3 regions of the Rhodococcus ruber genome follow, and region 1 is predicted to be linked to each of the others. Evidence: riboswitches for the same ligand, from Rfam matches in the RefSeq annotation. Region 1 holds a riboswitch; each other region holds the start of a gene.
The links. A riboswitch is a leader RNA that binds a small molecule or an ion and turns the genes downstream of it on or off. The one in region 1 is predicted to bind thiamine pyrophosphate.

Region 2: linked by a shared signal. The riboswitch ahead of thiO (glycine oxidase ThiO) and the one ahead of F1734_RS22925 (3-oxoacyl-ACP reductase) in region 1 are both predicted to bind thiamine pyrophosphate.
Region 3: linked by a shared signal. The riboswitch ahead of F1734_RS10325 (TenA family protein) and the one ahead of F1734_RS22925 (3-oxoacyl-ACP reductase) in region 1 are both predicted to bind thiamine pyrophosphate.

Annotation. Positions count from the first base shown of each region.
Region 1 is NZ_CP044211.1:5,015,976-5,019,244, forward strand. It holds gene F1734_RS22920 (LLM class flavin-dependent oxidoreductase) at 1-1,101, opposite strand, end outside; gene F1734_RS22925 (3-oxoacyl-ACP reductase) at 1,101-1,865, opposite strand; TPP riboswitch at 1,920-2,012, opposite strand; TPP riboswitch at 2,213-2,307, opposite strand; gene F1734_RS22930 (GAF domain-containing protein) at 2,684-3,269, shown strand, end outside.
Region 2 is NZ_CP044211.1:4,549,596-4,552,864, reverse strand. It holds gene F1734_RS20940 (NUDIX hydrolase) at 126-977, shown strand; gene thiE (thiamine phosphate synthase) at 1,044-1,733, opposite strand; TPP riboswitch at 1,760-1,872, shown strand; gene thiO (glycine oxidase ThiO) at 1,870-2,928, shown strand; gene thiS (sulfur carrier protein ThiS) at 2,934-3,149, shown strand; gene thiG (thiazole synthase) at 3,142-3,269, shown strand, end outside.
Region 3 is NZ_CP044211.1:2,204,788-2,208,056, reverse strand. It holds gene F1734_RS10330 (carboxylesterase/lipase family protein) at 1-1,413, opposite strand, end outside; TPP riboswitch at 1,526-1,624, shown strand; gene F1734_RS10325 (TenA family protein) at 1,617-2,336, shown strand; gene F1734_RS10320 (ABC transporter substrate-binding protein) at 2,333-3,269, shown strand, end outside.

The sequences.
Region 1 (3,269 bases):
GCCGATCATCGTCGCATGTCCTCCTCCGGCCGCGAGGTAGCCGAGCAGTTCACGCAGAGTGGGCCGGTGCGTTTCGATGATCCGTTGTACCGTCGCGTAGCGGCCCTGCGGGCCGGAGAACTGATCGAGGGGCGGCAGGTCGTCCACCGGCGCGTCGAGATCGTGGCCCGTGTAGTCCTGACCGGTGAAGACACCGAGCTGGGCGAGCGCGGCGTCGATGTCGAGCAACGCGTCCAGGGTCGCCTTCTTCGCCCGGGCCTCGTCCTCGGTGCGACCGACGTAGGGGACGAGGCCCGGCAGTATCGCAATCGACGCGGGATCTCGTCCGGCGGCGGCAGCGCGGCCACGCAGATCGGTTGCGAAGTCGAGCGCCGCGGCCGAATCCCACGACACCGAGTACACCGCTTCGGCGTGCCGCGCTGCGAGGTTGCGTCCGGTCTCCGACGCGCCCGCTTGGAACAGCACCGGACGCCCCTGCGGACAACGCGGCACGGTGAGCGGCCCGTCGACGCGGAAGTGCTGACCGCGGTGGTCGATCCGACGGATGGCATCGGCGTCGAGGTATCGACCGGCCGCGCGATCGACGAGGATGCCGGCTTCGTCCCACGAGTCCCACAGCGCAGTCAGCACCTCGATGAACTCCTCGGCGCGGCCGTAACGCTCGGCATGGTCCGGCAGCGCGTCGAACCCGTGGTTGCGCGCCTCCGCGTCGAACATCGAGGTCACAATGTTCACCCCGGCCCGTCCACCGCTGATGTGGTCCAGCGAGGCGAGCATCCGCGCCGCATGGAACGGTGTATGGAAGCTCGCGGACACCGTGGTGACCAGCCCGATGCGATTCGTCCTGCGCGCCATGGCGGACAGCGCGGTCAGGGGTTCGAGAAACCACGTGGTCCCAGCCGTGTAGCCCGGGTTCACGCAGTGTCCGTCGGCGAAGAACACCGCATCGAGGCAGCCGCGTTCGGCGGTCCGCGCGAGTTCCTCGTAGTAGGCGATGTCGCCGATTCGCTCCGCCGCAGACGATGGATGCCGCCAGGCCGCCGAATGGTGGCCGACACCGTGGAGAAAGGCGTTCAGATGGAGGGTGCGGGGCTCCGGCATCAGTTCATCACCAGTCCACCGTCGACCACCAGGTTCTGGCCGGTCACTGCTCGCGACCAGTCGGAAGCGAAGAACAGCACGGCGGCGGCGAAGTCCGCCGGGGTGGTGACCTTCCGCAGGGGCGTGGAGGCGGCGATCAGGTCGAATACTTCCTCGGGGGTCGCTGCCGATGCGTCGGTGGTGCGCAGCAGCCCGCCGGAGACCATGTTCACGCGGATGCCTTCGGGCCCGAGGTCTGCCGCGAACGTGCGGGTCAGCGACAGCAGTGCCGCCTTGGCGGCGGTGTAGTCGTGATACGGCACCACCGGGTTCTGGAACAGGTTGGTGCCGATGTTGATGACGGTGCCGCCGCCGGCCTCGCGCATGCCGGGCAGGGCCGCCTGGATCGTGTTGACAGCGCCGCCGACGATGCCGTCGAGTTGAGCGGCGAAGTCGCCGTAGCCGATCTCGTCGGCTCTGCGGCGCGCGTCGCCGTTGAAGGAGAAGTCGGGCAGCGCGTTGTTGACCACGGTGGTGACCGGCCGGCCGAACTGTTTCCGGGCCTGCGTGAACAGGACGTCTACCTGCGCGGCGTCGGTCACGTCGGCGGGCAGGGCGATCGCACGGTCCGGGCCGATCTTCTCGGCGAGGGCGTGGGCGGCGTCGCTGCTGTTGCGGTAGTTGACCACGACGGCGGCGCCCTCGTCGGCGAACGCCTGCGCGAGGTGGCGACCGAGACCGCGCCCGGCGCCGGTGACGAGGACAGTCTGGTTCTGCAGGAGCATTGTCTGTTCTTTCCCTTCGGTGGGAAGGGGTTCACCGCAGCGACGGACCACACGGCCGCGCCGGCTCGGCATCCCTTCGCTCGCATGATCGAGATCAGGTTCGACGGGTCTGTCTCTCAGCCGTTTCCGGCACCCCGTGTCGAGTCCGTCGCAAGCCTACCCCGGCTGTGCCTGCACGTCGAACTTCGATGTCACATCGGACAACTCGGCAGGCTGCGAAGGATTCCCGCCCGGCACGAGGACGATCCGGCGGCAGTGGGTCGCCTGAACATGGTCCAGAAGAAGCGCTGCCTGTCCTCCGGAATCCGAACCGGCAACGGACAACACTCGCGGCGGTGGACAAGCAGACATCGTCGTTCGGACATCCCTTCGCTAGTACGAACTAGAGCAGGTTCGACGAGTGTGATCTCAGCCCTCCTCCAGGGCACCCCGTGTCGAGAGGATCATAAGGCGTCGACGTCGTTCGGCGGCTCGGTGGGGCCGCGGGAGATGGACGGGTTCGGTGGCGAGCCGGCCGGGGCCACGCCGTACACGGTGCGGTCCGCTTCGCGCGGGTGTGTCGACCTGTGGTGGCGTGCGTGGGGCCCGAAAGCGTTCGTGCGGAACGATCTTGCTCAGGCAGTGTGCCGGTCGACCCACTTCTCGGCGAGTGTGCGAGATCGTCGACGAATTCCGCATTCGTGACGGCCGCAGACGGCAGGGGCCATGGTGTGGCTCACACTCCTGACGGTAGGCTGGACGGCGTGAGTAAGGCCAGTTCGGCGCGCCAACGGTTGCTCGCTTTCGGTTCCGGTGAAGACTTGTCGCGCCGCGCCCGATTGCTGAGCGACGTCCACGACGCGGTGATGTCCGGTCGGACGCCGCCGGTACCGCCGCGCGACGTCGTCGCCCGGTCGTGGTCGCGTCTTCGGGCAGACGGTGTCAGTCCCGCCCGGTGTGAGGACGTCGTACTCGCGGACACTTCCGAACTCGAGGCGCGCCGTGCACGAAGTGCCCTGAGATCGGTTCTGCCCGAGCTACGCGGCACCCTGACCGAGGTGGCGAGCGACGCGAACTTCATCGTGGTCGTCGCAGACTCGGACGGGGTGGTGTTGTGGCGAGAGGGTGCACGCGACGTGCAGAGGGAAGCCGACGTCCTCGGATTCGTGGAGGGCGCCCGGTGGTCGGAGAAGTCGGTGGGCACCAATTCGGTCGGCACGTCGCTGGTCGAGGACGCTCCGGTGCAGCTCTTCTCGGCCGAACACTACGCGCGGTCCCACTACGGCTGGTCGTGTACGGGGTCACCGGTCCACGATCCACGCTCCGGCGAGGTACTCGGGGTACTGGACATCAGCGGGTCCGCGATGTCGGTGCATCCGGCCACCGTGGCCCTCGTGCAGACGGCTGTGCGATTGGCCGAGTCGA
Region 2 (3,269 bases), 470 kb from region 1:
AGCACCCCTTCCGATGTGGCACTGTGTGTGGCGAGCATATAAGCAGTACTGGGATGTTGTTGCCGTCCGAGGACGGTGGACGCCCGGCTCGCGGCCTGCGACCGGGCGGCAGGGAGGCGGACGCGATGCGAGGTGACGGGGACGGCTGGGCCGTCGGACCCGACGGTGGTCGCCGGTGGGGCAGATTCGGCGCGGCCGGGCTGCTGCTGCGTGCACCGCTGCCCGACGGCACCCCGGCCGTGTTGCTGCAGCACCGCGCGGCGTGGAGCCACCAGGGCGGCACGTGGGCGCTGCCCGGCGGCGCCCGCGACAGCGACGAGAGTCCCGTCGTCGCGGCTGTACGGGAAGCCGAGGAGGAGACCGGGATCGACCCGGCTGCCGTGAGCGTGCGCACCGAGCGGGTCACCTCCGGCGTCGACGGAGGATGGACGTACACCACGGTCGTCGCGGACACCCCGAGCCCGATGGAGACGACCCTCAACGGGGAGAGCACCGAACTGCGCTGGGTGCCGGAGGCGGACGTCGAGACCATGCCCCTGCACTCCGGGTTCGCGGCCGCCTGGCCGGACCTGCGGACCCGGGCGGTGCGGATGCTGCTCGACACGGCCAACGTCCTCGGCGCGCGGCCGAACGGCTGGTGGCGCGACCGGCCGGGCGCCACCGCACGACTGCTCGCGGAGCTGGCGGAGTCGGTGCCCCGCACCGTCGAGCTGCCCGGCGGCTCGTTCGGCTGGGTGAGCCGCATCGAGGCGGTCCTCGAGGGGCAGGCCCGCGCGGCGGTGATCGACGACGACCGCACCCTGGTGCACACCGCCGCCGGCAGCGGAGACGACGAACTGGCCGTCCTGGCGAAGGGCACGTCGGCGGTCCTGGACCAGGTGCTCACCGTGGTGGTGACGGCCGACCGGGGACTGCGCGCCCGGCTGCCCGGGGATGTGCCGACCCTGGCGCCGTCGACGGTGCTCGACTGGCTGTGACGGACCGTCAGCGGGCGGCGCCGCCAGTGCGGCCGCCGCGGGTGCGCGACCGGCTGTGACGGACCGTCAGCGGGGCAGCGCGGCCTTCAGCGCGGCCGCCGCGGTCCGCGGATTCGGTGCCGCGGTGATGGCGCGGACCACCGCGATGCGGGTGGCGCCGGCGTCGAGCACCTCGGGCAGCCGCTCGGCATCGATGCCGCCGATGGCGAACCACGGCCGCCGCGGCTGCGACCGGGCCACCTCCCGCAGCACCTCGAGGCCCGCTGCGGTGCGGCCCGGCTTGGTGGGGGTCTCCCACACCGGTCCGTTGGCGAAATAGTCGACGCCGTCCTCGATGTCGGCCAGGCTGGCCTGGGCCCGGCTGGCGGTGGAGCGGCCGATCACCACGTCGTCGCCGAGGACCTGCCGGGCGTACCGCACGGGCAGGTCGCCCTGCCCGAGGTGCAGGATGTCGGCGCCGGCGGCCAGGGCGATGTCGGCGCGGTCGTTGACGGCCAGCAGGGCCCCGTGCCGGTGGCAGGCGGCGGCGAGCACCTCGAGCGCCTCGAGCTCCTCGCGGGCCTCGAGCGGGCCGAACTTCTTCTCGCCCGCCGAGCCCTTGTCGCGGAGCTGGACGATGTCGACACCGCCCGCGAGTGCCTCCTCGACGAATCGGGCCAGGTCGCCGGTGTCGCGACGGGCGTCGGTGCACAGGTAGAGCCGGGCCTGCGCGAGGCGTTCCCGGGGGGCGGGACGGTTGCCGCGGTAGGTAGTCACGGCGGAGACGGTAGTCTCTGCTCTGAACGAATCGACACGGGAGTCCCGGGGATCGCGGGGCTGAGAGGGGGCCTGCCGGCCCCGACCGTCAGCACCTGAACCGGATCATGCCGGCGCAGGGAGTGAGGTGGACGAACTGTTGGGAACCGTATCCGTCGTCGGCGGAGGCGTGATCGGGCTGTCGATCGCCTGGCGCACGGCCCGGGCCGGCTGGACCGTGACCGTGCACGACCCGTCCCCGGGAGCGGGGGCGTCGTGGGTGGCCGGGGGGATGCTCGCACCGTTGTCGGAGGGCTGGCCGGGTGAGGAACACGTCCTCGAGCTGGGTGCCGCGTCGCTGGCCCGCTGGCCGGCGTTCGGTGCCGAACTGCTCCGGGAGACCGGCCTCGACCTGTTCACCTCCACCGCCTCGCTGACCGTCGCGCTGGACGCGGCCGACGCCGCCGACCTGCGCACGATCGCCGAGTGGGTGTCGGCGCAGGGGCACGAGATGCGCGTGCTCGGCCGCGCCGAGGTGCGCGAACTCGAGCCGTCGCTGGGGCCGCGCATCCGTCTGGGTCTGCTGGCCCCGGACGAGCTGGCCGTGGACAACCGGGTCCTCGTCGACGCGCTGCGACGGGCTGCCGCCGGGGCCGGCGTCAGCTTCGTCGACGAGCCGGTGCGTGACGTCACCGAACTGGACGCCGACCGGGTCGTGCTCGCGGCCGGTGCCGCCTCGGCGCGGTTGTGGCCGGGCCTGCCGGTGCGGCCGGTCAAGGGGGAGATCCTGCGGCTGCGGACCCGGCCGGGCGCGGCTCCCGCCCCGCACCGGACGGTCCGCGGCAGCGTGCACGGCCGGCCCGCGTACCTGGTGCCGCGCGCGGACGGACTCGTCGTCGGCGCAACCCAGTACGAGGCCGACGACACGCAGGTCACCGTCGCGGGGGTGCGGGATCTCATCGCCGACGCCGAGGCGCTGTTCCCGGCGATCGGCGAGTACGAGCTGTACGAGGCGAGTGCGGGGCTGCGACCCGTGAGCCCGGACAACCTGCCGCTGATCGGCCGGCTGTCCGAGCGGGTGATCGCCGCGACCGGGCACGGCCGCAACGGCGTGCTGCTGACCCCGGTCACGGCGGACGCGGTGGTCGCGGAGCTCGCGGACGAACCGCTCGCTGTGGCGAAATATGCTGATCCGCAACGATTTACCGAGGAGTGAGTGTGATGAACGGTGCGCCGACGGTGGGAGTCACGGTCAATGGGGAGGAGCGCTGGTTCGCCCAGGCGCCGACGATGGCCGAGCTGCTGAGCGGACTCGGCCTCCCCGACCGGGGGGTCGCCGTCGCCGTGGACGGTGCCCTCTTCCCCCGGGGACGGTGGTCCGAGCGCGTCGAGAAGGGCTGGCAGATCGAGGTGCTGACGGCGGTGCAGGGTGGCTGAGCGCAACCCCGGCCACGACCTGCCGCCCCTGACGATCGCCGGACGCAGCTTCGCCTCGCGGCTGATCACCGGCACCGGTGGGGCCGCGAATCTCGCCGTGCTCGAGGAGGCCCTCGTCGC
Region 3 (3,269 bases), 2.7 Mb from region 1:
GGATCCGTCCAGGGCGGCCGGCACGCCGTGGTGCGCGAAGGCCAGCCAGCGACGCTGGATCCGGCCCGAGATCGTCGTCGCAGCCTTGCGCCCGCCGAGCCAGAACGTGGGATCGCGATCGAGCGTCCCGAAATTGCCGAAGACGTAGGGCAGTTCGGTGGCATGGCCGGCACCGATCCGTGCCGCCTTGAGCATCGGGGTCGCATGGTCGAACCGGTACACCCACGTCGGCGAGTGGGCGCTGTGCGCGTCGGCGATCCACACCACCGGCATCCGGAACCCCGCGTCCCGCGAAAGAGCCATCGCCCCGGACGTTTTCGTGACATCCGGGTACGCGGAGATGATCTCCGCGATGCGGTCGGGCGGCAACTCCGGGTGGTCCTCGGCGAGGGCGTCGAGCATCGCCTGCACGGAGGCGTCGCTCACCGGCATCAACGGCGACTTCATGAAGCGGAAGATCGACGGCTCGTCCTTGTTGGAGCCGATGATCAGGGGGATCCGGTGCGCGAGCCCCTTCTGGAACGCCGCCACCGGATACTTCGGCACCAGGTCGCGATCGACCACGGGCGCCATCGCGAGCGTGCCGGGGAACTTCGTGGGGATCTCGCCGACGAGCACGTCCCCCGCATCGGTCAGCGCCTCGTGCGGCATGTCCCGCAGCGCCCACACCCGCGCCGGGGTGAGGTCGAGGATCTCGAGGTACCGCTCGGCGACCCGCGCAGCCCGCTCGGACCCGTACGCCGACGTCGCCGGCGGGCTCTGCGCGATGGCCCGGTGGAACAAACCCTCGGCGCGGGGCACGGTCATCAGTGTGGTCAGCGACCCGCCACCCGACGACTCGCCGAACACGGTGACCCGGTCGGGGTCGCCTCCGAACGCGGAGATGCAGTCGCGGACCCACTCGAGCGCGGCGATCTGATCGCGCAGCCCCACATTGGATTCGAAGGTGGTCCCGGCGGTCGAGAACGACGAGAAGTCGAGGAACCCGAGCGCGCCGAGCCGGTAGTTGACCGTCACCACGACGACGTCGCCGCGCTCGGCGAGCAACCGTCCGTCGTAGATCCGCTGACCCGAGTAACCGAGGACGTAGGCGCCGCCGTGGATCCACACCATCACCGGCCGGGGCTCCCCGTCCGGCTCCGGCGCCCAGATGTTCAACGAGAGGCAGTCCTCACCGATCGTCAGCCCCGGATCGATGGGGATCGGGTTGTTGCGTCCCTGCGGCGCGATGGGCCCGAAGCGCCGCGCGTCGAGCACGTCGGTCCACGGCTCCGGCGGTTCGGGGGCGCGGAACCGGAGGTCGCCGGACGCCGGCGCGGCGTACGGGACTCCCTTCCACGTGTAGACGGAGCCGTCGCGGTAGCCGCGTACGTCGCCGTACTTGCAGCCGACGATGAGCGTCTCGGCGTCCACGGTCCCTCCCGAACGAACGGTCTCGGGCCAAGGTACCAACAACAGACAGGTTGCATGCGGACCCCGCCGACCCGGGCGACGGAGGCGGTCTGCGCCGAGTGCTATCGTCGGCTCCGTAGACACGGGGTGCTCCGCACATGCGCGGGGCTGAGATCACACCCGTCGAACCTGATCAGGTAATGCTGACGAAGGGATGTCCTGGCATGACCATGCCTGCCCGCGCGTCGGTCCCGGCAGGGACCGACCGCTTCACCGATCTGCTGTGGGACCGGACCAAGGTCCTGCGCGAGTCCATCGACGACCTCGAGTTCCTGCGCCGCCTCGGCGACGGGACGCTGCCGCTCGACGCGTTCCGCTTCTACATCGAGCAGGACGCCCTGTACCTCGCCGGGTACGCCAAGGCACTCGCCCTGCTCGCGGCGAAGGCCCCGGACCCGGGCACCGCCGCGTTCTGGGCGAACAGCGCGGCCACGGCCGCCACCGAGGAATCCGCCCTGCACCGGGGTCTGCTCACCGGCGGGGTCCTGCCGCCCGCCGAGGGCACCCCCGCGCACTCGCCGGCCTGCCTCGGCTACGTCTCCTATCTCACCGCCACCGTCGCCACCGACCCGTATCCGGTCGGCGCCGCCGCGGTACTCCCCTGTTTCTGGATCTACGCCGAAGTCGGCCGCGACCTCGCCGTCCGCGCCGCCGACGTGCTCGCCGCGGATCCCGCCCACCCCTACGCCCAGTGGGTCACCACCTACGACGCGCCCGAGTTCCATGCCGCGGTCGCCGGCGCCCGTGACCTCGTCGACGCCGCGGCGGCAGCCGCCACCGACGCCGAGCGCGACGCCATGGCCGAGGCGTTCACCATCGCCACCCGCTACGAGCTGCTGTTCTGGGACACCGCGCTCAACACCCAGGAGTGGCCGGCCTCATGACCACGCTCCCCCGGCTGCGCCGCCGGTTCACCGTCCTGGCCGCCGTCACCGCCGCGCTGCTGCTCACCGCGTCCTGCGCCGGGAACGGCGACGAGTCCGGCGACACCATCCGATTCGCCCTGGACTGGACGCCGAACACCAACCACACCGGCCTGTACGTCGCCCAGCAGGAGGGCCTGTTCGCCGACGCCGGTCTCGACGTCGAGTTCCTGCCCTACAACAACACCACCCCGGACACCCTCGTCGACGCCGGCAACGCCGAGTTCGGCATCTCCACGCAGGCGCAGGCGACGTTCTCCCGGGCGGCCGGCTCGCGCACCGTCTCGGTGCTCGCGCCGCTGCAGCACTGGGCGACCGGCATCGCCGTCAAGGCGGACCGCGCCGACCTGACCCGGCCCGCGGACCTCGACTCCCGCACTTATGCGGGCTTCGGCGACCCGGGCGACGAGGAGACGCTCGCCCAGGTGATCCGCAACGACGGCGGGCGCGGCGACTTCACCTCGGTCACCCTCGGCACCTCCGCGTACGAGGCCGTGTACTCCGGCACCGCCGACTTCACCGTCTCCTACCTGGCATGGGAGGGCATCGAGGCCGAGCACCGCGGGCTGCCGATGCGCTACTTCCGCTACACCGACTACGGGTTCCCCGACGCCTACGCGATCGTGATCGACGGCAACGAGGACTGGCTGGCCGAATACCCGGACCAGGCCCGGGCCTTCGTGCAGGCCGTCCAGCGGGGCTACGAGATCGCCGCGCAGGACCCCGACCGCGGCGCTCGCGCGCTGATCGAGGCGAACCCGGGGGCCTTCTCCGACGAGGACCTCGTCTACGAGAGCCAGCGGATGCTGTCGGCCGACTACCTGCGCGACGAGAACGGCCGCGTCGGCACCCTCACCCTCGAGCGATGGACCGGGTACTCCCGGTTCCTGTTCG